DNA from 2 places in the Rummeliibacillus sp. GQ308 genome. Region 1 is predicted to be linked to the other one. Evidence: predicted binding sites of a transcription regulator. Region 1 holds the regulator's gene; the other holds the start of a gene.
What was found. Region 1 encodes LexA, which represses DNA repair genes until DNA is damaged. Its sites were predicted from a motif close to CGAACATATGTTCG; they were not measured.
Positions count from the first base shown of each region.

Region 2: a site for LexA is predicted at 4,541-4,554, ahead of ruvA (Holliday junction branch migration protein RuvA). Genes of this name have one in related genera too.

Region 1 is NZ_JCAXDQ010000001.1:939,575-952,366, reverse strand. Features, by position in the region: gene AC6CHJ_RS04520 (aldo/keto reductase) at 1-666, shown strand, start outside; gene AC6CHJ_RS04515 (YqkE family protein) at 816-1,070, opposite strand; gene AC6CHJ_RS04510 (alpha/beta hydrolase) at 1,251-2,186, shown strand; gene AC6CHJ_RS04505 (YneF family protein) at 2,215-2,436, opposite strand; gene sirA (sporulation inhibitor of replication protein SirA) at 2,570-3,010, opposite strand; gene tkt (transketolase) at 3,151-5,154, opposite strand; gene AC6CHJ_RS04490 (DUF896 domain-containing protein) at 5,252-5,488, opposite strand; gene AC6CHJ_RS04485 (YneB family resolvase-like protein) at 5,618-6,274, opposite strand; gene yneA (cell division suppressor protein YneA) at 6,267-6,581, opposite strand; gene lexA (transcriptional repressor LexA) at 6,749-7,363, shown strand; gene AC6CHJ_RS04470 (GNAT family N-acetyltransferase) at 7,513-8,013, opposite strand; gene AC6CHJ_RS04465 (hypothetical protein) at 8,466-8,774, shown strand; gene AC6CHJ_RS04460 (DUF2247 family protein) at 8,987-9,547, opposite strand; gene glnA (type I glutamate--ammonia ligase) at 9,835-11,169, opposite strand; gene AC6CHJ_RS04450 (MerR family transcriptional regulator) at 11,205-11,588, opposite strand; gene AC6CHJ_RS04445 (methionine gamma-lyase family protein) at 11,794-12,792, opposite strand, start outside.
Region 2 is NZ_JCAXDQ010000001.1:1,912,202-1,924,993, forward strand. Features, by position in the region: gene AC6CHJ_RS09525 (hypothetical protein) at 1-178, opposite strand, end outside; gene yajC (preprotein translocase subunit YajC) at 315-587, opposite strand; gene tgt (tRNA guanosine(34) transglycosylase Tgt) at 632-1,774, opposite strand; gene queA (tRNA preQ1(34) S-adenosylmethionine ribosyltransferase-isomerase QueA) at 1,778-2,827, opposite strand; gene ruvB (Holliday junction branch migration DNA helicase RuvB) at 2,847-3,851, opposite strand; gene ruvA (Holliday junction branch migration protein RuvA) at 3,871-4,491, opposite strand; gene AC6CHJ_RS09555 (phosphotransferase) at 4,617-5,477, opposite strand; gene AC6CHJ_RS09560 (LysM peptidoglycan-binding domain-containing protein) at 5,478-6,791, opposite strand; gene AC6CHJ_RS09565 (pyridoxal-phosphate-dependent aminotransferase family protein) at 7,005-8,159, opposite strand; gene AC6CHJ_RS09570 (transcription repressor NadR) at 8,364-8,897, shown strand; gene pheA (prephenate dehydratase) at 8,939-9,796, opposite strand; gene thrR (transcriptional regulator ThrR) at 9,808-10,263, opposite strand; gene obgE (GTPase ObgE) at 10,282-11,571, opposite strand; gene AC6CHJ_RS09590 (Spo0B domain-containing protein) at 11,571-12,107, opposite strand; gene rpmA (50S ribosomal protein L27) at 12,306-12,602, opposite strand; gene AC6CHJ_RS09600 (ribosomal-processing cysteine protease Prp) at 12,615-12,792, opposite strand, start outside.

The DNA of each region.
Region 1 (12,792 bases):
AATGTATGGAATGCTTCTTCTGATTCATGGCACTTTGACGCTTCCGCTCAACATATCAAAAAAGCTGTCAGAGAGAGTCTGAGTCGTCTTCAAACAGATTATATCGACTTATATCAGCTGCACGGTGGTACCTTAGGGGAAAATTGGGAAGAGATCATTGATACATTCAATGAACTGAAACAAGAAGGTATTATTCGGGAATACGGAATTTCTTCTATTAGGCCAAATGTTTTTATACCCTTTTTAAAAGAGAGCAAAGCTGTATCCATTATGATGCAGTATAGTTTGCTCGACAGACGCCCAGAAGAATGGTTTGATTCCATTAAAGAGCTCGGCGCTTCAGTAGTGACTCGTGGATCTCTTGCTAAAGGACTGCTCACGGATGATTGGAAAAATAGGGTTCAAAAGACCAATGGTTATCTGACATACTCACAAGAAGAACTACAAGCTACCTTAACTAATTTGGCGAATGCGGCCACTTCAGTTCATGTGACCGCCTTGCAAAGTGTTCTCCAGCATAAAGAAATTGCCTCTGCTATTATTGGAGCAAGCACACGAGAACAAATTGCAGCAACTATTCAAGCCTATAATCAAATTGACCATTCCAATGATAGTAATTTAGTCGAATTAACAAAGCTAGACCAATATACAGAACATCGACTATAAAGTATAGTCACCTCACTTAGGAGATTATTTCATCTAAATTTTCTTATTCAGCCATCAGCTGGATTATAAAAGCCGCGAATAGCTGCATTTAAGGATAGGACAAAGTATGTCTATCTTTTTGATGCAATACTATTCGCGGCTTTTAACCTTTAAAATTTGGAACCTCTATCTCCATATTCATCTAATAATTCCGCAAAAGATTTATTCTTCTCTCGTTGCTTGCGCTCAAATGCTAATTGTGCTGCTTTTTCTTCTTGTACCTGTTGCTCTTTTGCCACAAGTTCCTTTTTCGCTAGCTTTAACTTTTCCAATACATCTCCGTTTAATTGATCTTGCAATGTAAGCTTTTCATCTTTTTGCTCTTTTTGAGAAGATATATTTTGGTTTTTTCTTTTCTTAGCCATTTACAAAATTCCTTTCAAATTCCATTTCACTTTATCAAAAATCCAAGTCAACTCATATTATATTATAAAGCAATACAAATATTAAAAGTAAAAGACTTCAGAAAAACGAGGGATTTGATTCATTGCAAACAAATCTTTATGGCAGGAATGTAAAAATCTATATTGGAAGCAGGGGTGTCGATGAAAAAGAAGTTTTTTTGGATTTTCGGGTTAGTGACAGGCATTTTTGGCGGCATCCTTTCATTAGCTGGTTACCTAGTTTCAAGCCAACTCATTTATATAAAGAAAAAAGATGACTTGTTTATTTTAGAAAGAGAAAAAAAAGCTTTACGCTACGACGAAAAATGGTTCAATAGAGTAGAAAAAGAAGATATTATAATTTCTTCTCCAAATGGTTACGTCATAAAGGGAATCTATTTTAAGCCCCTACAGACAAAGAAGACAATGATAATTTGTCACGGGGTCACGGAAAATAAGGTAAACTCAGTAAAGTATGTAAGACTTTTTGAACGATTGGGCTTCAATACCATTGTTTATGATCATCGGAGACACGGAGAATCAGGAGGAAAGACCACAAGTTATGGCTTTTATGAGAAATTCGATTTAGAAGCTGTGCTACATTATATAAAAGAACAATTAGGGTACGAATCCATTATCGGCGTTCATGGTGAATCAATGGGTGCAGCTACCACCCTTTTATATGCCGGTATACTGGAAGATAGAGCGGATTTTTATATTGCTGATTGCCCGTACTCAGATTTCTATGAACAGCTTTTGTATTTAATGAAGAAAAAAACTCCATTAAAAAGTCCTTTAGCTATAAAACTTGCTGAGATTTTTTTACGTCTTCGAGATGGCTACTGGTTGAAAAATGTTGCTCCGAGAACAGCCATTCCTAATATTACAAAACCTGTCCTGTTCATTCATAGCCTTCCAGACGACTTTATTTTGCCAGATATGACGATTGAGTTATATCAATTAAAAAAAGGCCCCAAAATGCTAAAGTTATTTGAACATGGGGCACATGCACAATCATTTAATGAAAATCCAGATGAGTATGAAAAAGCTGTGCATACATTTATCGAAAAATATATTACAAATGAACAAGAAACATAAAAAACAGCACTCATTGGAGTGCTGTTTCTTATTTATTGTTTACTTTATTCATTTGGTTCATCATTTGTTTAATTTGTTTTTCTGATGGCTTTCTACCCATTTGAGTCATCATCATACGTAACATTTGTTCATTGATTGGTGGGTTTTCTTTCAGGTATTTCATCATATATTGTCTTGCAATAAAGAATCCGCCAACTAAACCAATAATTAACGCTACAATAATTAATGTAATCGCTAGTCCAGTATTCAACTAATTTCCTCCTCTAAATTGTGCATACGAGAATATCTCTCCAAAGAGGATTATACAACAAAAATGTCATCGACACTACTATTTCTCTTATTTTTGGTGACCGAGTCTTTCTCCTTCTAGTAAAGAGGCACTGTTAACTTTCTGCCAGAACAGAAAATTTTGGAGGTTTTAACCAGCCACATTCCATTTCGCCCTTATTGAAGCCAATAAAACCAGAGCTAATTTTTGATAATGTTGCAAATAAATCTAACTCTAACATACGGGAGCCAATACAATAAACATTTAGATAGTATGGCTGAATTTCTATGTGAAGATCCCCTTTGAATTGATTACTTAAATAGATTTCATGGTTTTTAATATTAATAGCAGAAAAACTAGTATGTAAATGTTTTTCTATGCTAGTTTCAATATCCTCAACAGGCAATGTCTCACATAAATAAGCTAATTCCTGTGAAGGATAAAAATTATTTTGGTTCGTTTTGACCCCATTAATTAATTCGAATAGAAGACGTTCTCTACCATATATAAATGATTGATGTTTTGGTTTAATATGAAAGATTGAGTAAACACGCATTTTTAAGCCGCCCCTTTCTTTCTACTAAGTATACCTTCAATCAAGTGAATATTTTGTCAATTTAAACTGTAAATACCCCACTTTCTTTGTCAAAAAACAAAAAGTAGAGGCATATTCCCTCTACTTTTTGGTATTTCTATTTATTTTGCCATTAAAGCTTTAACTTTCTCTACTACGTTGTTTACTGTAAAGCCATATTCTTCGATTACTGTTTCTCCAGGTGCACTAGCTCCGAATCGGTCAATAGCTAAAACATCACCTTCAAAACCAACATATTTATGCCAACCAAATGAAGAAGCCATTTCAATTGCTAATCGTTTTGTTACGTTTTTAGGCAATACGCTTTCTTTATATGCTGCATCTTGTTCGTCGAAACGGCCTAGATCTGGCATTGATACAACTGTAACATCAATTCCTTCACCAGCTAATGCATTTTTAGCAGCAACAGCTAACTGTACTTCAGAACCGGTTGCTAATAGCAATGCATCAGCCACTTCTTTGTCTGCCTTTTCAACAACATAAGCACCTTTTTCAACGCCTGTATAGATTGCATTCACATCTACATCAAGCACTGGCAGGTTTTGTCGTGACAACACTAAAGCAGTAGGTTTATTTTTAGATGATACTGCAAGCTTCCATGCAGCGGCAGATTCGTTAGCATCAGCAGGACGGATAACAGAGAGGTTCGGCATCGCACGCAATGCTGCTAAATGTTCAATTGGCTCATGTGTTGGACCGTCTTCACCAACAGCAATAGAATCATGTGTAAACACATATGTCACAGGAAGTCCCATAAGTGCAGATAAACGTACGGCAGGGCGCACATAGTCAGAGAAGACAAAGAATGTTCCACCAAACACGTGAAGACCGCCATGCAAAGCCATACCATTTAATGCAGCACCCATTGCAAACTCACGAACACCGAACCAAATATTACGTCCAGCTCGTTCAGTTGCAGAGAAATCTCCTGCATCCTTAATAGTAGTTTTATTAGAGCCAGCTAAGTCAGCACTTCCTCCAAAGAAAGAAGGCAATTTCTTAGCTAACGCATTAATCACATCACCTGAGGATGAACGTGTAGCTACCGATTTGCCTGGCTCGAAAGCTTTGATTTCTGCGTCAAAGTCTTCAGGCAGCTCTCCATTAATTGCTTTTTCTAGCTGTGCAGAAAGTTCTGGGTATGCTTGTTTGTATGCTTGGAATTGTTCGTTCCATACAGATTCAGCTTCTTCCCCTTGAATTTTCGCTGCTTCTTTAAATGTTTCGTATACTTCCTCAGGAACGAAGAAATCTTCATTTTCCCATTGATAAGCTTGTTTTGTTAGTAGAACTTCATCAACGCCAAGCGGTGCACCGTGAGATGATGATTTACCTGATTTGTTAGGAGAACCAAAGCCAATAACTGTTTTAATCTCAATTAATGTAGGTTGTCCTTTATGAGTTTTTGCTTTTTCGATTGCTGAATTAATAGCTTCAATATCATTGCCATCGTCAACCAAGATATAATTCCAGCCATATGCTTTAAAACGTTCAGCTGTATTATCTGAGAATGATTTATTCAAATCACCATCTAATGAAATATCATTACTATCGTATAAGACAATTAGTTTATCTAATTGCAAATGGCCAGCAAGTGAAGCTGCTTCTGCAGATACACCTTCCATTAAATCTCCATCTCCGCAAAGCGCGAATGTATAATGATCTACAATAGAATGTTCTGGTGTGTTGTATACTCCTGCTAAATGTGCTTCAGCCATCGCCATACCAACAGCCATAGCAATCCCTTGCCCCAGTGGACCAGTTGTCGCTTCTACTCCAGCAGTGTGCCCAAATTCAGGATGACCAGGAGTTAATGAATTCCATTGACGGAAGTTTTTAATTTCATCCATCGGTAAGTCATAACCACCTAAATGAAGTAGGCTGTATAATAACATTGAACCATGTCCTGCTGACAATACAAATCTGTCACGGTTAAACCATTTTGGATTTTTTGGATTATGTTGCATTTGTTTTGTCCATAGCGTGTAAGCCATTGGTGCTGCACCCATTGGTAAACCTGGATGACCAGAATTTGCTTTTTCGATTGCATCAATCGACAAAGTTCGAATTGTATTAATTGCAAGCTGATCTGCTTGTAGCGTCATGAATAGACATCCTTTCTGAAAGCAAAGTATTATTCTATTACAGTTTAGTCAACATTATGTCAGAAAACAATATTTTTTCGACATTTACTTTACCTTATTAATTTAAAGGATTATTTCGTTTTTGAATTTCCTTTACCTTTTCCGGTGTTACTTCATCGCCATTTGGATCAAATACTCGGACATGCTCAATGGTGTCTCTCATGGAATTACGGAATGTATCCAGATATTCTTTTCGAAGTGCTGTTTGTTCTTTTGCTTCCTCGACACTTAGTCCTTCTGCTTTTGATTTTCTAGACAGGAAATTAATACGGTCAATCTTTTCTTTTGGCAACATTTATATACACCCTTTCATATTCTTCATATCTTAAAGAGTATGTAAAATATGTTTTAAGTGCAAGCGTTAAGCATTATTTGCATATCAAGCCAACCAGTATTCGAAAGTAAACTTTTCGACAGTTTACAATTAATTATTGTGCTCTTCGAATTCTTTATAGCGTCTATGTACTGTTGCTTTGCTAAGTTGGAAGCCCAATCCATTTAGAGTAGAAGTGATTTCTTCAAATGTTAGCCCTTTATTTCTCAATTGAATAATCTGTTCAATCGGAGCATCAATTCTTTCTCTACCTTCTGGATTGCCCCGATCCTTTAAGTTATTTTCAGGCCTATAGCCGTTTTGTACAGCCCTTTTCATCCCACGACGTATTTTGGCATTATGTAATTTCCTTTGATATTCCTCTACTAGTGCCAATATTTCAAGCAACATTGTATCCATTTCATTCAGCTGGATATTGCCTGCATTATTAAGCGTAAAAATAGTCACTTCCATTTTATTAAGTAGATGTAATACGGCCATGCGACCATTCCCTCGTCCTAATCGCGTTTCATCCTGCACAAACAATGCTGTAATATGTTGTTCTTTAATATAATCCAGCAAATCCATGAGTCCCTCGCGTTCTACGTCATAGCCGCTATGTCGATCTTTAAATACACTCATAACATTATAGCCTTTTGTTTTGGCAAACTCTTTTAGTTCACTTTCTTGCCGTTCTAGCGAAGAATCTTGGGATTCTTTTTCTGTACTCACACGGCAATATAATACTGCTTCTTTCCCTCTATTCATTTTCACTCGCCAACTCTATTCCTCTTTTATTTGTGCTAGTTTTTTTGTACGCAGGAATAGATAAAGTATGACCAGCTATAATGCGTCCGTCAATAATATTGTTTTTATCTTTCACTAAAGAAACCCACTCACTTTTGGATAAATCCCCTTTATAAAGTCCAGATAGCGACCATAAAGTATCTCCTTCTTGGACTTCTATGTTTGTGTAGCTAGTTGTATCCCGATTGATGACCATAAGAATAACCATAATGGCGAATATGAATGCAAATAAATAGGTGGTATTTCGATTTTTTTTAATCCAGTTCATAAGGATCTCCCCTTCATCGAATGTTTGTTCGTAGTTTATATAATTCAATATAATACGAACATGCGTTTTTGTCAAATATATTTCGAACCTATGTTTGCATCCGTTTAATAGACATGTTATACTTCATTTAACAATTAAAGAAAATTGCTGATAAGAGGGTGAGCAAATTGAAAAAGGTATCAAAAAGACAAGATGATATATTGGAATTTATAAAAGAAGAAGTACGCACTAAAGGATATCCGCCTTCTGTACGAGAAATAGGCGAAGCTGTAGGTTTAGCTTCCAGTTCAACTGTCCACGGCCATTTGAATAGATTGGAAAGCAAAGGGCTGATTCGCAGAGACCCGACAAAACCGCGCGCTATTGAAATCTTAGATCAAGGAAATGTTACCAAACAGGGTGTTATGCATGTTCCTTTAGTTGGGAAAGTAACTGCCGGGTTACCTATCACCGCTATCGAAAATATTGAAGAGTACTTCCCTATTCCTGACACTTACGGTGGATCAGATGACCATATTTTTATGCTCGAAATCATGGGTGAATCTATGATAGAGGCAGGAATTCTCGATGGAGACTATGTGATTGTCAAACAACAGGCAACTGCCAATAATGGAGATATCGTAGTAGCTATGACGGAGGAGAACGAAGCAACAGTAAAACGTTTTTATAAAGAAAAGGGACACTTCCGTTTACAACCAGAGAATTCCTCTATGGAGCCAATAATTGTTGAAAACGTTGCTGTTCTTGGTAAAGTTGTTGGTCTTTATCGAAACATATACTGATACTTAAAAAAACAATCGAGTCTATTACATTACCTGTAGACTGATTGTTTTTTTATAAACACAAAACAGATAGCGCGGGTGTTAAATTAGTTTTATTTTGCGCCTACTTAAAGTGCTATTTTGCAGTATGAAAACATTGCATGTTTCTTTTATTTCTCAACTAGCTTTTTAATCGCCAACATGGACTTACCCTGAATAATACCTGTATCTTCAAATTTAAATGAAGCGTATAATGTTTTAGCTTTGATATTACTTGTTTGATAAAAGAGAGCTATATATTCTGCTTCACCAAATGGCCACGTTACTATTTCCTTCAACACTTTTTCAAATGCAAGTTTGCCATAGCCTTTCCCTTGGTAACTCTTTCCAATCATAATATGCCAAATAAAATAGCTCTTCTTGCCGTAAAAATCTTCTTTTTCAAACGATTCGTGATCCAACGTATCATAAATATACATCAAAAATCCAACCACCACTTCACCGGCATAAATGGCATAGGGTGCAGCAAATATCCCTTCTGCATTCAACATATGAGCATCTGCAAAGCTTCTTAGGTTAGTAGTTTCTATAAAGTCTTTTTGGTTTTCTTCAACTTCAAGTGCTATTACTTTCTCTATGTTATCTCCAGTTATTTTTCGTAATTCAATCATTTTCTATTTTTTCTCCTCTCTTAATACAATCCACTACCTCCTTGCACATTCAAAACATAGTCACATATCATACGATTATTCTCATAATATGCTGTACAAAGTATTCACCAGTAATAAACTCTACTCTTCCTGATTTTTCATTCTAGCGCCATACATAATTGTAATAAAACTTAAAAACTTCCATTATTCAATATAAGTAAATATATTACAGTGTATAATATAGGTAAATACAGGGTTATAAATTTTTAGATTTAACAGTCAGATGGTTTAACACATCTTCTATTGCGCAAAAATATCTCTCGACAATTGAGTGAAGCAAAAACACAACATTTTTGCTTTCCGAAGCGCTTAAATATGAACGTGATAAGGCTACTATTATTGTTTAGGATTAAGGTTATCTGGGTGAAGTAAGCAAGACTAATATTAAAAAGTGACAGAGGTGGGTTTGAAAGATGGATACTTTTAAAACTTCAGAAAATGATGACGGTTCTTATATTGACTTGGAAGTTCTGCAACATTACTTGGCAACTGGAAGAGAAGTTGAATTCTACTATCATAAAACAAAATACTATATAGCAAATAGCTCTCAAGGATATATACTTTTAGAAGTATTTCCAGGTTCTGATACCAAGAGTAAGGATATTTCTGATAGTTTTAATGATACAAATGAATTTTTGCTTAATGTTAAAATCGCTAATACCTCATTAAAAGAGATTTTCTCTAAGCATACTAAGAATATAGAGATCGTCTTTATCTATTAAAGATTGAAATGGGTGACTTGCTAATCCCGATAGTGTGTTATGATATTTAGTTTTTTAATTGTCTGTGACTAAATAGAAATAGACCTCAACATGTAAAAGATATTAGGATCCTACGACTTAAAATTGAGTTTATTGTTAGTATTATTTTGGTAATTCGCATTTTTTCTTAAATATTATTCGACTATCTGTTTTTGTTCTTCTAAAAATTGATTTCATCTATTTAAAAATAGTTCTTGATTTTTCTCTGTTACTTCAAAAGTCATCGAGAAATATCGAAAATCACGTGCTGGTATTGAAGGTATTTTAAAATCCCAAATAACATCGTAAACTTTGGTACTGTAGTCTATTTCTTTTAATTCTGAGTCGTATCGTTTCGGATGATTATATTTTTTGGGGTTTTGATACAACCACAATAAAGCAATATAAAGATATTTGTTTTTACAGTCAATCATGAATTGTTTATTTTCCAATAACATTAAATCAATTATTTTCTCTTGTATTAAATCATTAATATACTTTTCAGCTAAGTCTTCTTCATTTTTAAAAAGTGAAGCAAGCTCAAATAGCGTATTTGAAGTATTATCATTAATTGATACCTCTGATACTGCTTTTTCAATAGCATAATTTAGAGAAACATATTGACTTTTTAATCCAAAATATAATTCATTCCAATTTAAAGAGGCATGATCTATAAAGAAAGCATACGGAATATTTAAATTTAACGAGTTCTCTGGCATATCTAAAATAAATTCTTCATTCTGATAATCTGTCATATTAATCATTCATCTCCTTTTCGATAGAATAATCTACCCTTAGGTATTTAACCAATAGCTTGTTGTACCCGGTATCACATTTGATGCGTGATTTGTCCTTCTCTATTAATTGTATAATGAACTATACTTTCTTCTCTTTCAATGTTTTTCCTTCCTTTTATAAATTTACTTTTCTTTATACCTTTTGCTATTTATATTATTTCCAAATTTTATAAATACTGTATGCATAATAAACACCTATTAATACAAAAAAAGCGCTGGGACTTTGAATCCCAGCGCTTTTTATTTTAGTAAGTCTTCATGTATTGGTCACGTTCCCATTGGTGGACCTGTGTTCTGAAGAAATCAAATTCTATTTCTTTTGCTTCACGGAAATTAGCATAAATATGCTTTCCTAAAGCACCTTGAATGACTTGATCCTCTGCAAGTGCGTGCAATGCGTCATCTAGGTTTGCCGGCAAATTACCAATGCCTTCTTCTAGTCTTTCTTCAGCATTCATCACATAAATATTTCGATCAACTGCAGGTGGCGGTGTCAACTGTTGCTCAATACCATTTAATCCCGCTTCTAGAATGACAGCCATCGCTAAATAAGGATTTGCTGCTGGATCAACTGAACGTACTTCAATCCGAGTAGATAGACCGCGAGAAGCCGGAATACGGATAAGAGGAGATCGATTCTGTGCTGACCAAGCAATATAACATGGAGCTTCATAACCTGGCACTAATCGTTTATAAGAGTTCACAGTTGGATTTGTCACAGCTGTAAAGCCTTTGACATGTTTTAATACCCCAGCCATAAATTGATATGCTGTATCGCTCAATTGCAGGTCGCCATTCGGATTAAAGAAAGCATTTTCTGACCCTTTAAATAAAGATACATTACAATGCATCCCAGAACCCGCCACACCAAACAATGGTTTAGGCATAAACGTTGCGTGTAAACCGTGTTTGCGAGCAATTGTTTTTACAACCAATTTAAATGTTTGGATGTTATCGCATGCTGTAATCGCATCTGCATATTTAAAATCAATTTCATGTTGGCCCGGTGCTACTTCGTGGTGAGATGCTTCAATTTCAAATCCCATTTCTTCCAACTCAAGCACAATATCACGACGGCAATTTTCACCTAAGTCTGTTGGTGCTAAATCAAAGTAACCACCATGGTCATTTAGTTCAAGTGTTGGTTCGCCCTTTTCATCTAATTTAAATAAGAAAAACTCAGGCTCAGGTCCTAAATTAAAGCTGGTAAAGCCCATTTCTTTCATACGGTTTAATATGCGACGCAAGTTATTTCTTGGGTCTCCTGCAAACGGTGTACCATCTGCACTGTATACATCACAAATAAAGCGGCATACTGTACCTTTGCCGATTGTCCATGGGAATACAATAAATGTATCTAAATCAGGATATAAGTACATATCAGATTCTTCAATACGCACAAAACCTTCAATAGACGAGCCATCGAACATCATTTTATTATCCAACGCTTTTTCTAGCTGACTTACAGGTATTTCTACGTTCTTAATAGATCCTAATACATCTGTGAATTGTAAACGGATAAAATTCACTTCTTTTTCTACTACCAATCTACGAATATCATCTTTTGTAAACTTTCCCAATGAAATCTCTCCCTATATGTAGAATTTTTTAGGTGTTATGAAAAGAAACGAGATAAATCTCCATGTCGGATAGAGGTTTTTTGCATACTTTGCGCTTGACGCATTTCTTCTCGTAAAATCCTTCTTAAATCTTCATCAGTAATTTCTTTCTTCAATTGCTTGGTAACAAGCGGTTCATTTTTCATTTCAAATACTTTTTTAATTCCAGCCATATTGATACCTTGTTCTAATAAATCCTTAATCTCTAATAAATCATCAACATCATTTAATGAAAACATCCGGCGATTCCCTTCAGTTCTTGCTGGAACAATGAGCTCATGTTCTTCGTAATAGCGAATTTGACGAGCGGTTAAATCAGTTAGTTGCATCACAATGCTAATTGGCAGCAAAGGCATAGTCTTTCTAATCTCTTTATTCAAATCCTTCACCTCACCTTTCACAAGTTAATTTTATAACATGTTAGCTTTACTGTCAATATAATGTTAGGTTTTCTAACATGTAAATTAAAACTTAATTAACAGGAGTTAAAATACGTATTCATTCCTTTAGAAATATAAAAAAACATCCTTCCTTATATTCGGAAGGATGTTTTATCATCTCTTAATAGCTCTGTTTTCTTACCTTTTATTGTTTAGTGCTTTGAAGTTGTTGAGCTGCACTTAAAATCGCAAACTTTACGTGTTCATATGTCAAGCCACCTTGAACATAGGCAGTGTATGGAGGGCGAAGCGGACCATCCGCTGATAACTCAATACTGGCTCCTTGTACAAATGTACCTGCAGCCATGATCACATCATCGTCATAACCTGGCATAGGAGCAGGTTCAGGTGCAAAGTGTGCATTGACAGGGGAATTTTTTTGGATAGCCTGGCAAAATTGGATCATTTGCTCTGGGGTGTTAAATGAAACTGATTGAATTAAATCTGTTCTTTTTGCATCATAGCGCGGTGATGGAGACATCCCAATATCCTCAAGTACAGCAGCAGTAAATATAGCTCCTTTTAATGCTTGAGACACTACATGAGGAGCTAAAAAGAATCCTTGATACATATCTAACAGTGCGTTAAGAGATGGACCTGCCTCTGCTCCAATACCAGGTGAAGTCATGCGGTATGCGCATTGTTCGACATATTTCGCCTTACCTGCAATATAACCCCCAACTTTTGCTAAACCGCCGCCAGGGTTTTTAATTAAAGAGCCTGCCATAAGATCTGCACCCAGTTCAGTAGGTTCTACTGCATCCACAAATTCACCGTAGCAATTGTCTACAAAAATGATGGCGTCACTTTTAATCAACCGGATTTTTTGAATCATTTCAGCGATCTGATCAATCGTAAACGATGGTCTTGTTGCATACCCCTTAGAACGCTGAATAGCAATTACTTTCGTTTTATCAGATACCCTCTCTTCAACCTGATCCCAATCAATATATTGATCGTCCAATAAGTCAATATGCTGGTAACTAATATTGAAGTCTTTTAATGAGCCAGTGTCTTGATCTCCTCCATCAACAATAGACTGAAGTGTATCATATGGTTGTCCTGTAATATACATCAATTCATCACCTGGTCTCAGCACTCCAAAAAGGCTAAGAGTGATGGCATGTGTACCCGAAATAATTTG
Region 2 (12,792 bases), 970 kb from region 1:
TAATAAAAATAATATATCCTAAAGAGCGAACCCACTTTGGCTTAGTCGGCATTTTCGGCTTTCTATTGCCAAATCTATTTTGGGCCATTCGTTGCTTAGCTGCTAATCTTTCGTGAATTGTATCATCATAGCCCATTTGCTGTGCTTTCTTTTTAGTATTCCATTGTTTTTTAGGCAAATAATCGCTTCCTTTAAAAAAGATGAATATGTTTATTATTCGACGTATAAAATAAAAAAGCCTTTATTTCTAAAGAAATAAAGGCTTTTTTTTTACATTATTAGCATTCCAATAGCTACGCGTTTTATACACAAGACTACTTTACAGCAGCTGCATCATCTAAAACTTTGCCGATGGCCGCACGTTCAAAACGCATTTTTGTGCCATCCTCTACTTTTAGAACGACTGAAGCATCATCGATGGCTTCAACGATACCATGAAGCCCACCAATTGTTACAACTTTGTTTCCTTTTGCCAAGTTGCTTTGCATGTTTTGAGTGTTTTTACGCTGCTTTTGAGCAGGACGAATCAACATTAAATACATAAGCACGAAGATGATAATCATTGGTAGAAAAGCTTGTAATTGCATGTCCAAAAATCCCCCTTTTGTCTCTCTGTTTCATTATACTAGGTTTAGAAGTTTTTCGCATTTGGTTTATTAAAACCATATTGTTCGAAGAATTCTTCACGGAAATCGCCTAAGCGATCTTCACGGATTGCTTGGCGCACTTGGCGCATTAAATCTTGCAAGAAATACAGATTGTGGTAACTTGTCAAACGAATGCCGAATGTCTCATCCGCTTTAATTAGATGCCGTATATATGCACGTGAGTAGTTTTTGCAAGTATAGCAATCACAGTTAGGATCAAGCGGTCCAAAATCACGAGCAAATTTAGCATTTTTTATGACCAGTCTTCCTTGGCTTGTCATGCATGTACCATTACGGGCAATACGTGTTGGCAGTACACAGTCAAACATATCAATCCCACGAATAGCTCCATCTATCAATGAGTCAGGAGAACCCACGCCCATTAGGTAACGCGGCTTGTTTGTTGGTAAGAGCGGAGTTGTATATTCCAACATGCGGTTCATAATATCCTTTGGCTCCCCAACGGATAATCCACCAATTGCATAGCCTGGGAAATCAAGCGACACAAGATCCTTTGCAGACTGCTTACGAAGTTCTTCAAATTCCCCACCTTGAACAATACCGAATAAACCCTGATCTTGTGGTCTTGCATGCGCTTCTAAACATCTTTCAGCCCAACGTGATGTACGTTCAACAGATTTCTTCATATACTCAAAAGTTGCAGGGTACGGAGGACATTCATCAAATGCCATCATAATATCAGAACCTAGAGCATTTTGGATTTCCATTGCTTTTTCTGGACTTAGGAATAGCTTATCACCATTTAAGTGATTACGGAAATGAACGCCTTCTTCTTCAATGCGGCGGATATCGCTTAAGCTAAATACTTGGAAGCCGCCAGAATCTGTTAATATAGCGCGATCCCAATTCATAAATTTGTGCAAGCCACCAGCCTCACGAATGATTTCATGGCCAGGACGCAGCCATAAATGATACGTGTTGCTCAAAATAATACCGGCACCCATTTCTTTTACTTCTTCTGGCGCCATCGTTTTGACAGACGCTTGTGTACCTACTGGCATAAATGCTGGTGTTTCAAAAGAACCATGCGGTGTATGCACGATGCCGAGACGTGCACCTGTTTGCTTATCTGTTTTAATAAGCTCATATCGAATTGCTTGAGACATAATTTAATTTCCTTTCTTTCTTTTAGGTCGGATGAACATGGCATCGCCAAAGCTGAAGAAACGATATTTGTTTTCTACAGCAATTTTATAAGCGTTCAGAACATTTTCTCTCCCTGCAAGGGCACTTATCATCATTACCAATGTAGACTTTGGCAAATGAAAATTCGTCACCATACCATCAACAGCTAGATATTCAAACCCTGGATAAATGAATATGGTAGTCCAGCCAGACTCAGCGACTATATTTCCATTATTGCGATGCGCGATTGTTTCAAGTGTTCTAGTAGAAGTAGTACCCACAGCGATTACACGTCCACCATTAGCCTGTGTTTCCTTAATAATGCTGGCTGTTTCTTCAGTTAAGTGATAGAATTCAGCGTGCATATCGTGTTCCTCAATATTCTCGACGCTTACTGGACGGAATGTTCCTATGCCGACATGCAATGTCAAAAATGCAACTTTCACACCTTTTTGTCGGATTTCCTCCAATAGTTCCTCTGTAAAGTGAAGTCCTGCTGTTGGTGCTGCTGCTGATCCAAGCTCTTTTGAATAAACCGTTTGGTAGCGCTCTTGGTCTTCTAATTTTTCATGGATATACGGCGGCAGTGGCATTGTTCCTAGTTTTTCTAAGATTTCAATAAAAATGCCTTCATATTCAAATTTAAACATTCGACCACCATGCGCCAACTCACCAGTACAAGTAGCTTTTAACAGACCCTCGCCAAAAGTAAGAACAGTTCCTACTTTTACTCGTTTTGCAGGTTTGACTAATGTTTCCCACTCATCATCGCTCGTTTGTTTTAACAATAATACCTCAATATGGGCACCTGTTTCTTCTTTCACACCAATCAAACGGGCAGGAAGCACGCGTGTATCATTTAAGATTAAGCAGTCTCCTTCTTGGAGTTCATTGACAATATCTCTGAAATGATGATGTGATACCTCGCCTGTTTCACGATCTAATACCATCAACCGGCTAGAAGTACGGTCTTCAAGTGGTACTTGGGCAATTAATTCTTCTGGTAATTCATAATCAAAGTCTTCTAATTTCATTTGTCTTTCCTTCTTTATATTAAGATTCTTGTGTTTTTTCGTAACCGAAATGACTATAGGCTAGAGCTGTAACGATTCGTCCTCTTGGTGTACGCTGAATAAAACCAATCTGCATTAAATAAGGTTCATAAACGTCTTCAATGGTCGTTGATTCCTCACCTATGCTTGCCGCAATCGTATCTAATCCGACCGGCCCGCCACGGAATCGTTCGATCATAGTTACAATCAATTTATGATCTATATGGTCTAGTCCCAGTGGATCAACTTGCAGACGTTCTAATGCATCTTGTGAGAGGAAGTGAGAGATTACTCCGTCTCCGATCACTTGGGCATAATCGCGTACCCTTTTTAACAAGCGATTGGCAATTCGCGGGGTACCCCTTGAGCGCCTTGCTAATTCACCTGCAGCATTTTGGTCAATCACGACATCGAAGAGCTCTGCACTTCTGCACACTATTTCTGCTAAAGAATATTCATCATAGTAGTCTAATCGTAATAATACACCAAAACGGTCTCTAAGTGGAGCAGATAGCGCTCCTGCCCTAGTGGTAGCGCCAACTAATGTAAAAGGAGGCAAATCCAACCTAATAGATCTTGCTTCTGGCCCTTTACCGACCACAATATCCAAACAAAAATCTTCCATTGCTGGATATAGAACTTCTTCTATTGCTCGAGGCAAACGATGAATCTCATCAATAAATAGCACATCGCCAGGTTCTAAGGAGCTCAAAATCGCTGCTAAGTCGCCAGGACGTTCAATTGCTGGACCGCTCGTCATTTTGATATTTGTACCCATTTCATTCGCAATGACAGCGGCTAAGGTTGTTTTCCCAAGCCCCGGAGGTCCATAAAGCAAGACATGGTCTAAGCTTTCTTCTCGCATTTTTGCCGCTTCGATAAAGATTTTTAGGTTGTCTTTGACCTTTTGCTGACCAATATATTGCGCAAGATTTTGTGGGCGCAATGACAACTCCAAACCTTCATCAAACGCAGTAGCTTCGCTTGATACGACTCGTTCTTCCATTTTATTTACCTCCTATCCGTTATTGTTGTTTTAACAGTAACTTCAAAGCTTGTTTCATATAATCTTCTGTTGTATTTAAGCCCTCATTATTTTCAAGCGGTATGCGAATTTTGGCTAATTCTTTTTCAGAATAACCTAATGCTGCAAGTGCTAGCAAAGCATCCTCTAACTCATCCTTATTATGATGAACACCAAATAGCGGCAGTTCATCTTGGGCACTTGCTAATTCTATATTATCAAGCAGGCTGCCAAGCTTTCCTTTTAGATCAAGTATCATTTGGCGAGCAGTTTTCTTCCCAACGCCAGGGAATTTAACAAGGAACTTCTCATCCTCTTGTTCTATCGCCTGAATAACTTGTTGTGGATTGCCACTAGCTAATATGGCAAGCGCTCCTTTTGGTCCAATACCGGACACTTGAATCAGCTTTCGAAATAACTCTCGCTCCTCTAGTGATTGAAAGGCAAATAATAGCTGCGCATCTTCCCGAACATGCAAATGTGTATAGAACTTTACATCGGCCTTGTCCATTTGAAAAGCAAACGGATTCGGCGTAAATAACTGCCAGCCAATCCCTTGCTGTTCAACGACAATATATTCGGGGGTAATGCGTGTAGCCGTGCCAATTATGTAGTCGTACATAACATTCTCCTTTTTGCGTAACGATATTCATTATAGCACTTTTAAACGGCGGATGCATGTTCGCCTTCGCCTTAAAAAAGATAGGCCATGAAAGACCTATCTTAAAATATAATAATATCATTATTTTACCTACCACAATCATACCATAATTTTGGCCAAGAAGAGAGCGCCACTTCCGTAAAGCGTAATAAATCCTCCACAAACGTTTGTTGCTTTTCATTTTCGACTGTTTTTACATACAACCATTCACGCAACAACTCATTCGGATAACGCAATGCTTGCAAATTGCTTTTAGGAAAGTCTGATAATAACGGCTGCTCTTTTAGGAGCGATTTTAAATTGTATTGGACATGCGGCAAAACGCGATGCATCCACATGATGAGCTCTTCTTCTGGGTGGCCGTACGCACAAAGGTCAAAATCGATCATGTAGTCTTTCCCTTTGGCATCTTTTAAAAAGTTATGGTGAACGACGTCCCCATGCAAAATTGTTTTTTTGCTTGTCAAAGGCTCTACATTTTGCAGTTCTTTGAGCGCTTTTCTTGCATAAAGAACAAGTTGGTCACATTTTTCGTTGCCTAAGTATATTGAGATTTGTGGAATATGCATAATGAATTTCTGAAGGCGTTCTTGCCATTTCAATTGCAAATCATAAGCGGGCAAATAATAATCAGCCTTAGACCAATTATTATTCTTCCCCGTTTTGTGCAATTGGTGAATGAGCTCAAGAGATTTTTTGCGATCTATTTTTGATTTATAGTTAAATCGCCGTGCGTTTTTCACCCATGGTTGAGTCAGAATATTATTTTCTAACTTTGTATTAGGTAACGTATGTGGAAATTCCATGTCAGCAAGCGTATCATGAACCGCTTTCACTTTTTTCGCAACCAGTATATGCTCATATTTTTTGACCATTACTTCTTTATTGCCCGCTTGACATTGCCAAACATTTTTTTTGATTCTTTTTTTTATCTGAAAATTGTTCAACTAATAGGTCTCATAACCCGCTTGCGGGAATTGTGGCGCATAGTATGGATGGTAGGAGTATCCTTGAGCCGATAAGCAAGCTGGACAGTTGCAAGCTCCATGCCATTGGTGAGGTGGCATTGGATAATACTGCATGGCTTGAGGCATAGCATAAGGATCGAACTGCCACTGCTGGTCATATTGAGGAGCCATATTTTGCGGCATGCCACTTTGCTCCATTTGCTGCGGGAATTGACCATAATAATCATGCCCATGGAAGTCATGGTGTTTTGGTGTATCTAATGAAGATGATTCACATTCTTGAGTTTTTTCAGGCATTTGCCACTGTGGCATTGGTTGTGCCATTGGCGGTCCCCACTGCGGTGCAGGCATTGGCCATGGCATCACTTGTTGTCCTCCGCCACAGCTGCTACAGCCACTTATGTTCTGTGGTGGCAGTGGCACTGCATGCTGATCAAACGTTGTTGATTCACACTCTCTTGTAGATTCCGGCATTTGCCACTGTGGCTGCATTGGGCCCATCCAATGGGGTGCAGGTGCATGCCAAAGTGGCTGTATCGGCATTGGCATCATTGGATGGCTACCTCCGCAACCACAACTGCTGCAGAAATGTGGGACCGGTTTTGGCATTGGCATTGGCATTATAGGGTAGCAAGGTTGATATACCTCTTCCTTACATCCTTCATATTTTGGAGGCAGTGGGGGTTGAGGTAAGTATGGCATTACAGGCGGTACTGGAGGTAAGCTTGGTTTGTACTCCACTACCTCTCTTTTCGGTTGAATGATGAATTGTTCTTCATGTTGCTCAATGATCTCCACTCTAGCTCTTACAGGTCGACTTTCTTCAAACGGGTGTGGATGAGGCATTGGCACTGGCTCCGGTGGAGGTACTGGTACCGGAACTGGAATAGGAACCGGAACTTCTTTTTCTTTAACAGGCATCGGCGGCTTTGGCGGCATTACTTTCGGTTGCTCTTTTGGCTTTGGAACATGATGCTCTTTTGGTTGTTCCTTCGGTCTTGGTACATGGTGCTCTTTTGGCGGCAACACCGTTTGCTCCTTCGGGGGGACAACCGGCAGCTCTTTTGGTTGGTGCGGCACCTCTTTTACTCTCGGCATTTCTTTCACCGGCGGTGTGTGGTGCTCTTTTGGCACCTCTTTTTTTGGTTCAGGCAGGAATAGCTCCATACCAGGAACAATATAGTCAGGATTCGCTAGATGGGCGTTTAATCGTTTTAATTCTTCAAAGGAAATGCCGTATTGCCTCGCAATTTTCCACAATGTATCGCCCTTTTTGACAGTATGAACGCGCACGTTTTTCCTCCTTCCGTCTCCTTACCATATGAAAAGCATCGGGAATTGGACACTTAATTCGTCATTTGATTGGCCTTTCATGTTACACTATGCAACAAATCGACAAACTAGAAGAAATTTCTTAAAAAAGGGAGTTTAGTTATTAGCTGTACAACAAAAAAACCTGCTCCCACATTCAGGAACAGGTTTATAATCTCATAGCTGAAGATTATTTTATTTTTTTTGTGCTTCCAGAAAAACCTTTTGTGCTGCAGATATACCTGCAGCCGGTTCGAAAGAATAATTAAAATCTTGCAAACCTGCTTCTATTAAAGAAATAGCTTGCAAAATATCACTTGGGAAGCAGTATCCCATATGACCAAAACGGAAGATTTTCCCTTGTAGTTCGCCTAGTCCACCAGCAAAATCAAGATGATATTGTTTCTTTAAATGTCCAAGGAATTGAGAAAGATTTATTCCTTCAGGTGCCATAATAGCTGTGATTGTAGGTGAAGCATATTCGTCAGAAGTTAACACCCCAATAGATAATGCTTTCATAGCTACACGTACCATATCCTTCATAAGTTCGTGGCGAGCAACTGTTTGATCAAAGCCTTCTGCTTCAATCAAATCGCATGCTGCAAAAAGACCATAAATCAATGTAATTGCTGGTGTATTTGGCGTCATACCTTTTTGTGCCCATTCTCGGTAGCTTAATAAATTCAAATAATAGGCAGAGGTTTCATTCTCTTCAATTACTTTCCACGCTCTGTCGCTGACACTAACAAAGGCAAGACCCGGCGGCAGCATCATTGCTTTTTGTGATCCTGTTACCAATATATCAATGCCCCATTGATCCATTTTGACAGGAACCCCACCAATACAGCTTACTCCGTCTACGATAAACAATGCATCTGATTTCTCACGTACAACTTTCGCCAGTTCTTTAACCGGATTTAAGATACCTGTCGAAGTTTCATTATAAGTGACAAATACAGCTTTAATATTTGATAAAGGTTCTAAAAATGTAGCAAGATCTTCAGCGGTACATGCTTCGCCCCAAGGTTTTCTTAATACATGCGCATGGAACCCATGTTTTTCGCAAATAGAAACGAAATAATCACCAAAGGCACCGATACTAACTACGACAACTTCCTCACCAGGGGAAACAGTGTTAACAACAGCTGCTTCTAATGCGGCAGTACCACCAGATGGGAGCAGTAAGATTTCTTGTTTTGTTCCAAAGATAGGTTTTACGCGATTAGTAGTCTCACGAAATAGCTTAACGAATTCTTCGCTTCGATGGCTAATAATATCTTGGCTCATTGCAAGCTGCACTTTCTTAGGTATAGGTGTTGGACCTGGATGTCTTAGAATATTTGAATACATACATTTTTCTCCTTTAACAGTTTAATAAAGGTATTTTATCTTTTCCTAAATTTATTATACCAAAGATTATGATAGTACGTGTCTAGGAGAGCTTAGCACAGCAAGACGACATAAGTTTTGCTACAAACAAGTGCCAATTAAACAGATACGACAATTGATTTCATGGTACACTAAAGACACTTAAGCTATTTTGAGGTGTTATGTATGAAAAAATTATTAGGAGAAGAACGCAGGGCTTATTTATTAGATTTACTGAAAACAACCGGACAAGCAATTACTGGAACAGAATTTGCCAAGAAAACAAATGTATCTCGGCAAGTAATAGTAAATGACATTGCTTTATTAAAAGCCCGCAATGAGCCTATCATCGCTACGAGCCAAGGCTATCTTTATATGAGCATAGAGTCTAAGCAGCAAGTATTTGAACGCCAAATCGCAGTTCACCATACAGCCGACCAAACAGAAGATGAGTTGAACACGCTAGTGGATGCAGGCATTACTGTGAAAGATGTGACAGTTGAACATCCATTATATGGAGAAATCACTGCAGCTATAATGGTTAAAAATCGTTTTGAGGTGCAACAATTCCTTCAAAAATCACGTGAAACCAATGCTACACCATTATCGGCATTAACAGGCGGCTCACATCTGCATACAATATCTGCTCCTACAGAAGAGCAATTAGACCTGGCCGAAAGACTTTTACAACAAAAAAATTATCTTCTAAGTAATAATTAGAAATACAAAAAAGTGTCCATCATGTCTGGACACTTTTTTTGTTACTTTTTATATGTAAAGTAGCTGCCTAAAGTTTTCACAGTGCAATCTAGCGCAGCCAGTTCCTCCATTGCACCTCTCATCATTGGCGCATTTTCGTCTTCCAATACATCTAAAGTAAAGAAGTAATCACCTAAGCCTGTTTTTAATGGACGTGATTCGATTTTGCTCAAATTAATTTGGCGCCACGCGAAGACAGATAATATTTGATGTAAAGCTCCTGAACGGTCGCTAGGCAGTTCAATCATTAACGTGGTCTTTATCTGTTCCTCATGGCCCTGTTGCAACAAGCGTTGATTTTCATTCGCTAATATGAAAAATCGTGTATGGTTAAAGTGAAAATCATGAATATAACGTTCTACAATTTTCAACTTATACGTTTCAGCAGCCGCTTTGTTGCCAATCGCTCCGATGCACTCATTCGGATGCTCAGCAATATACTTGGCTGCAGCAGCAGTAGAAGCTGTCTCACGCAACGGAACTCCATGAAAATGGTTGTGCAAATATTTATGGCACTGAGCTAGTGCATGCGGGTGCGAATAAATATCCGTTAATGTTTCCCAATTCTTAGCTTGCTGCGGATGCACTAAAAGATGCTGTTCAATCGGCGTCAATACTTCCCCTACGACATATAATTCCGCTTCATGAAACAAGTAATCTATTGTTAGAGGTACAGTACCCTCTAGCGCATTTTCAAGCGGCACGATTGCATAACTCACGCGCTTACTCGCAACTGCTTCGATACAAGCAGGAATACTTTGAAATGAAGAAAGCTGATCATCTAAAAAGAGTTGCTGTGCTGCTAAATGTGTAAAAGTTCCTTCTGGTCCTAAATAAGCTACACGTTGATCCTGTGACAATAAACTCCCTCCTATAAAGCGCCTGAGCTAATTACCTCCGCCGATTCGACAAAGTCTAATTTTTTGAGACGTTGGATTAACTCATCCAATTCCCCTTCCATTACCGTTACATCAAGTGAAAGTGTCACATTTGCACGGCCTTGGATAGGGATTGTTTGATGGATTGTTAAGATATTACAATGCGCGTCGGTTACAGTGTTTAAAAGCCTTGCTAACGTTCCTTTACGGTCTTCAAGCTGCAAAAAAACAGTTAAAATGCGTTCTTGTACAATGGAGTGAAAAGGGAAAACAGCATCTCGATACTTATAAAACGCACTTCTTGATAAATCGACTTGTTTCACAGCATCCCATATGGAAGAAACAGCACCTGTTTGCAATAAATGCTTGGCTTCCAATGTTTTTTGCATGGCATCTGTTAACACATCTTCGCGTACTAGATAATAGCGTTGATCTGCTATATTTTTCATCCTTTTCCCCCCTGAATCCTACTCAACAAAATCAAATTCAAATTTCAACAAACGAACCGTATCGCCGTTTTGCGCGCCACGTTCACGTAGAGCATCATCCACACCCATACCTCGCATTTGGCGTGAGAAGCGGCGAACAGATTCTTCGCGGCTAAAGTCTGTCATCTTGAATAGGCGTTCAATTGAATCCCCAGATAACACAAATGCTCCGTCATCATCACGTGTAATAACAAAGTCCTTGCCTTTTGCCTCATGTTTGTAAAGAACCGTTGCTTCTGTTTCTTCCTCTTCGATTTCATTCATTGAGAATTCTGGCGTTTCATCCAATAGATCTGCTACAGCAAATAGCATTTCTTTCAAGCCTTGGCGTGAAACAGCAGAAATCGGGAATATTCTAGCATCGCTTCCTACTTTAGTACGGAATTCTTCTAGGTTTTCTTCCGCTTCCGGCATGTCCATTTTATTGGCAACAATAATTTGCGGTCGTTCAGTCAATCGCATATTGTATTGTTCTAACTCTTTGTTGATTGTCAAATAATCTTCATATGGATCTCGACCTTCCATACCAGACATATCAATTACATGGACGATTACACGAGTACGCTCAATGTGACGTAAAAATTGGTGTCCAAGTCCAACTCCTTCTGATGCGCCTTCAATTAACCCTGGCAAATCTGCCATAGCGAAGCTTCGTCCATCCTCTACACGTACCATTCCTAAGTTAGGCACTATTGTAGTAAAATGATAAGCGCCGATTTTAGGCTTAGCAGAGGTCACGACAGATAATAAGGTTGACTTGCCCACACTTGGGAATCCAACTAATCCAACATCAGCTAATACTTTTAGTTCTAAAACTACATTTAGCTCTTGGCCAGGCTCACCTTTTTCTGAAAGTTCCGGAGCCGGATTTGCAGGTGTAGCAAAACGAGAGTTTCCGCGACCACCGCGGCCACCTTTAGCAATGACTGCTTTTTGTCCATGTTCTACTAAATCTGCAATAACGCGACCTGTCTCTTCGTCCGTCACAACAGTTCCTGGAGGAACAGATACATACATAGCTCCAGCCCTTTTGCCATGCATATTTTTGCTCATACCATGTTCGCCGCGGTCTGCTTTAAAATGACGTTTAAAACGGAAATCCATTAATGTACGTAGACCTTCATCTACGATAAATACAACATCTCCGCCATTCCCTCCGTCACCGCCTGCCGGGCCACCGTTTGGAATAAATTTTTCACGGCGGAAGGCTACCATTCCATCGCCGCCATCTCCACCTTTAACATAAACTTTTACGTGATCGACAAACATTAAATTCCCTCCTTTTTCGTAATAATCATATGCCATTCATTTTGTGTAAAAGAAATTTCTTCATTCATGATGAATGGGTGCTTTAGAATATGATAATGCTCTTTTTGGCTCCAATGGCCAATTAAATGAAATTCTATTTCAAATTGTTGGTTACTAGCATATATTTGCAACGATAGCTGTTGGTCTACGAATGGATCAAGCGCTTCATAGATATGTGAAATAGCGCCTTCTAAATAATCGCATACCACATTGTCTGCTTCTTGGTTAATCTTTTCATCAATGTTAGTTTCTACGTTCACATGAATACTTGGATAGCGCCATTCTAGTGTATGAATCCAGTCGATTGTCTTTGGCAAACCCATTTTGTTGATTGAAAAGAAGGTTTTGCATTGCTCTGCTGTTTGTTCAACAGCATTTTTCGCTTCTTCTAGGCGACCCAAATCAAGGTTCATTTTGATTAATTGAAGTTGATTCATAAAATCATGGTTCGCAAAGCGCAGCACTTCATTTACGTTGAGTGATTGATGCTTCGACAAGACTACACGCTCCTTTGCTTGAACAATTGCAATATTAGTATACCAATTCCAGAAATATTTTTCTTCTATTTGAAAAAACGACTTTCGCAAAATAGAGCGAAAGCCGATTTTGATAAGGTATGATTATTATAAAGAAAGAGGCTGTCTCAAGGTGCAGATACACTCTTGAGACAGCCGTCTAGTCTTCATACCCTGCTATTAAGCTTCTTGAGCAACTGGGTATACGCTGACTTTACGTTTATCGCGACCTAGGCGTTCGAATTTTACAACACCATCGATTTTAGCGAATAAAGTATCGTCACCACCGCGACCTACGTTTTCACCTGGGTAAATTTTAGTACCGCGTTGACGGTATAAAATAGAACCAGCAGTAGCAAATTGACCATCAGCACGTTTAGCGCCTAAACGTTTAGACTCAGAGTCACGACCGTTCTTAGTAGAACCTACACCTTTTTTAGAAGCGAAGAATTGCAAATCTAAAGATACTAGTAACATATGTTCCACCTCCTAGATCATCTTATATTTTAATTCGATAAAATCTCCGTAACTGGCAACCATCGTATAGAATTGCGTTACCATTGTTTGGAGAATAATTTGCAGTTTTGCATCAAGCTCAGCATCAAGAGTCGTTTGGTCGATAACACAGGATAAATATCCCCCGTTTTCGCCTTGCTCAATCCCCGGT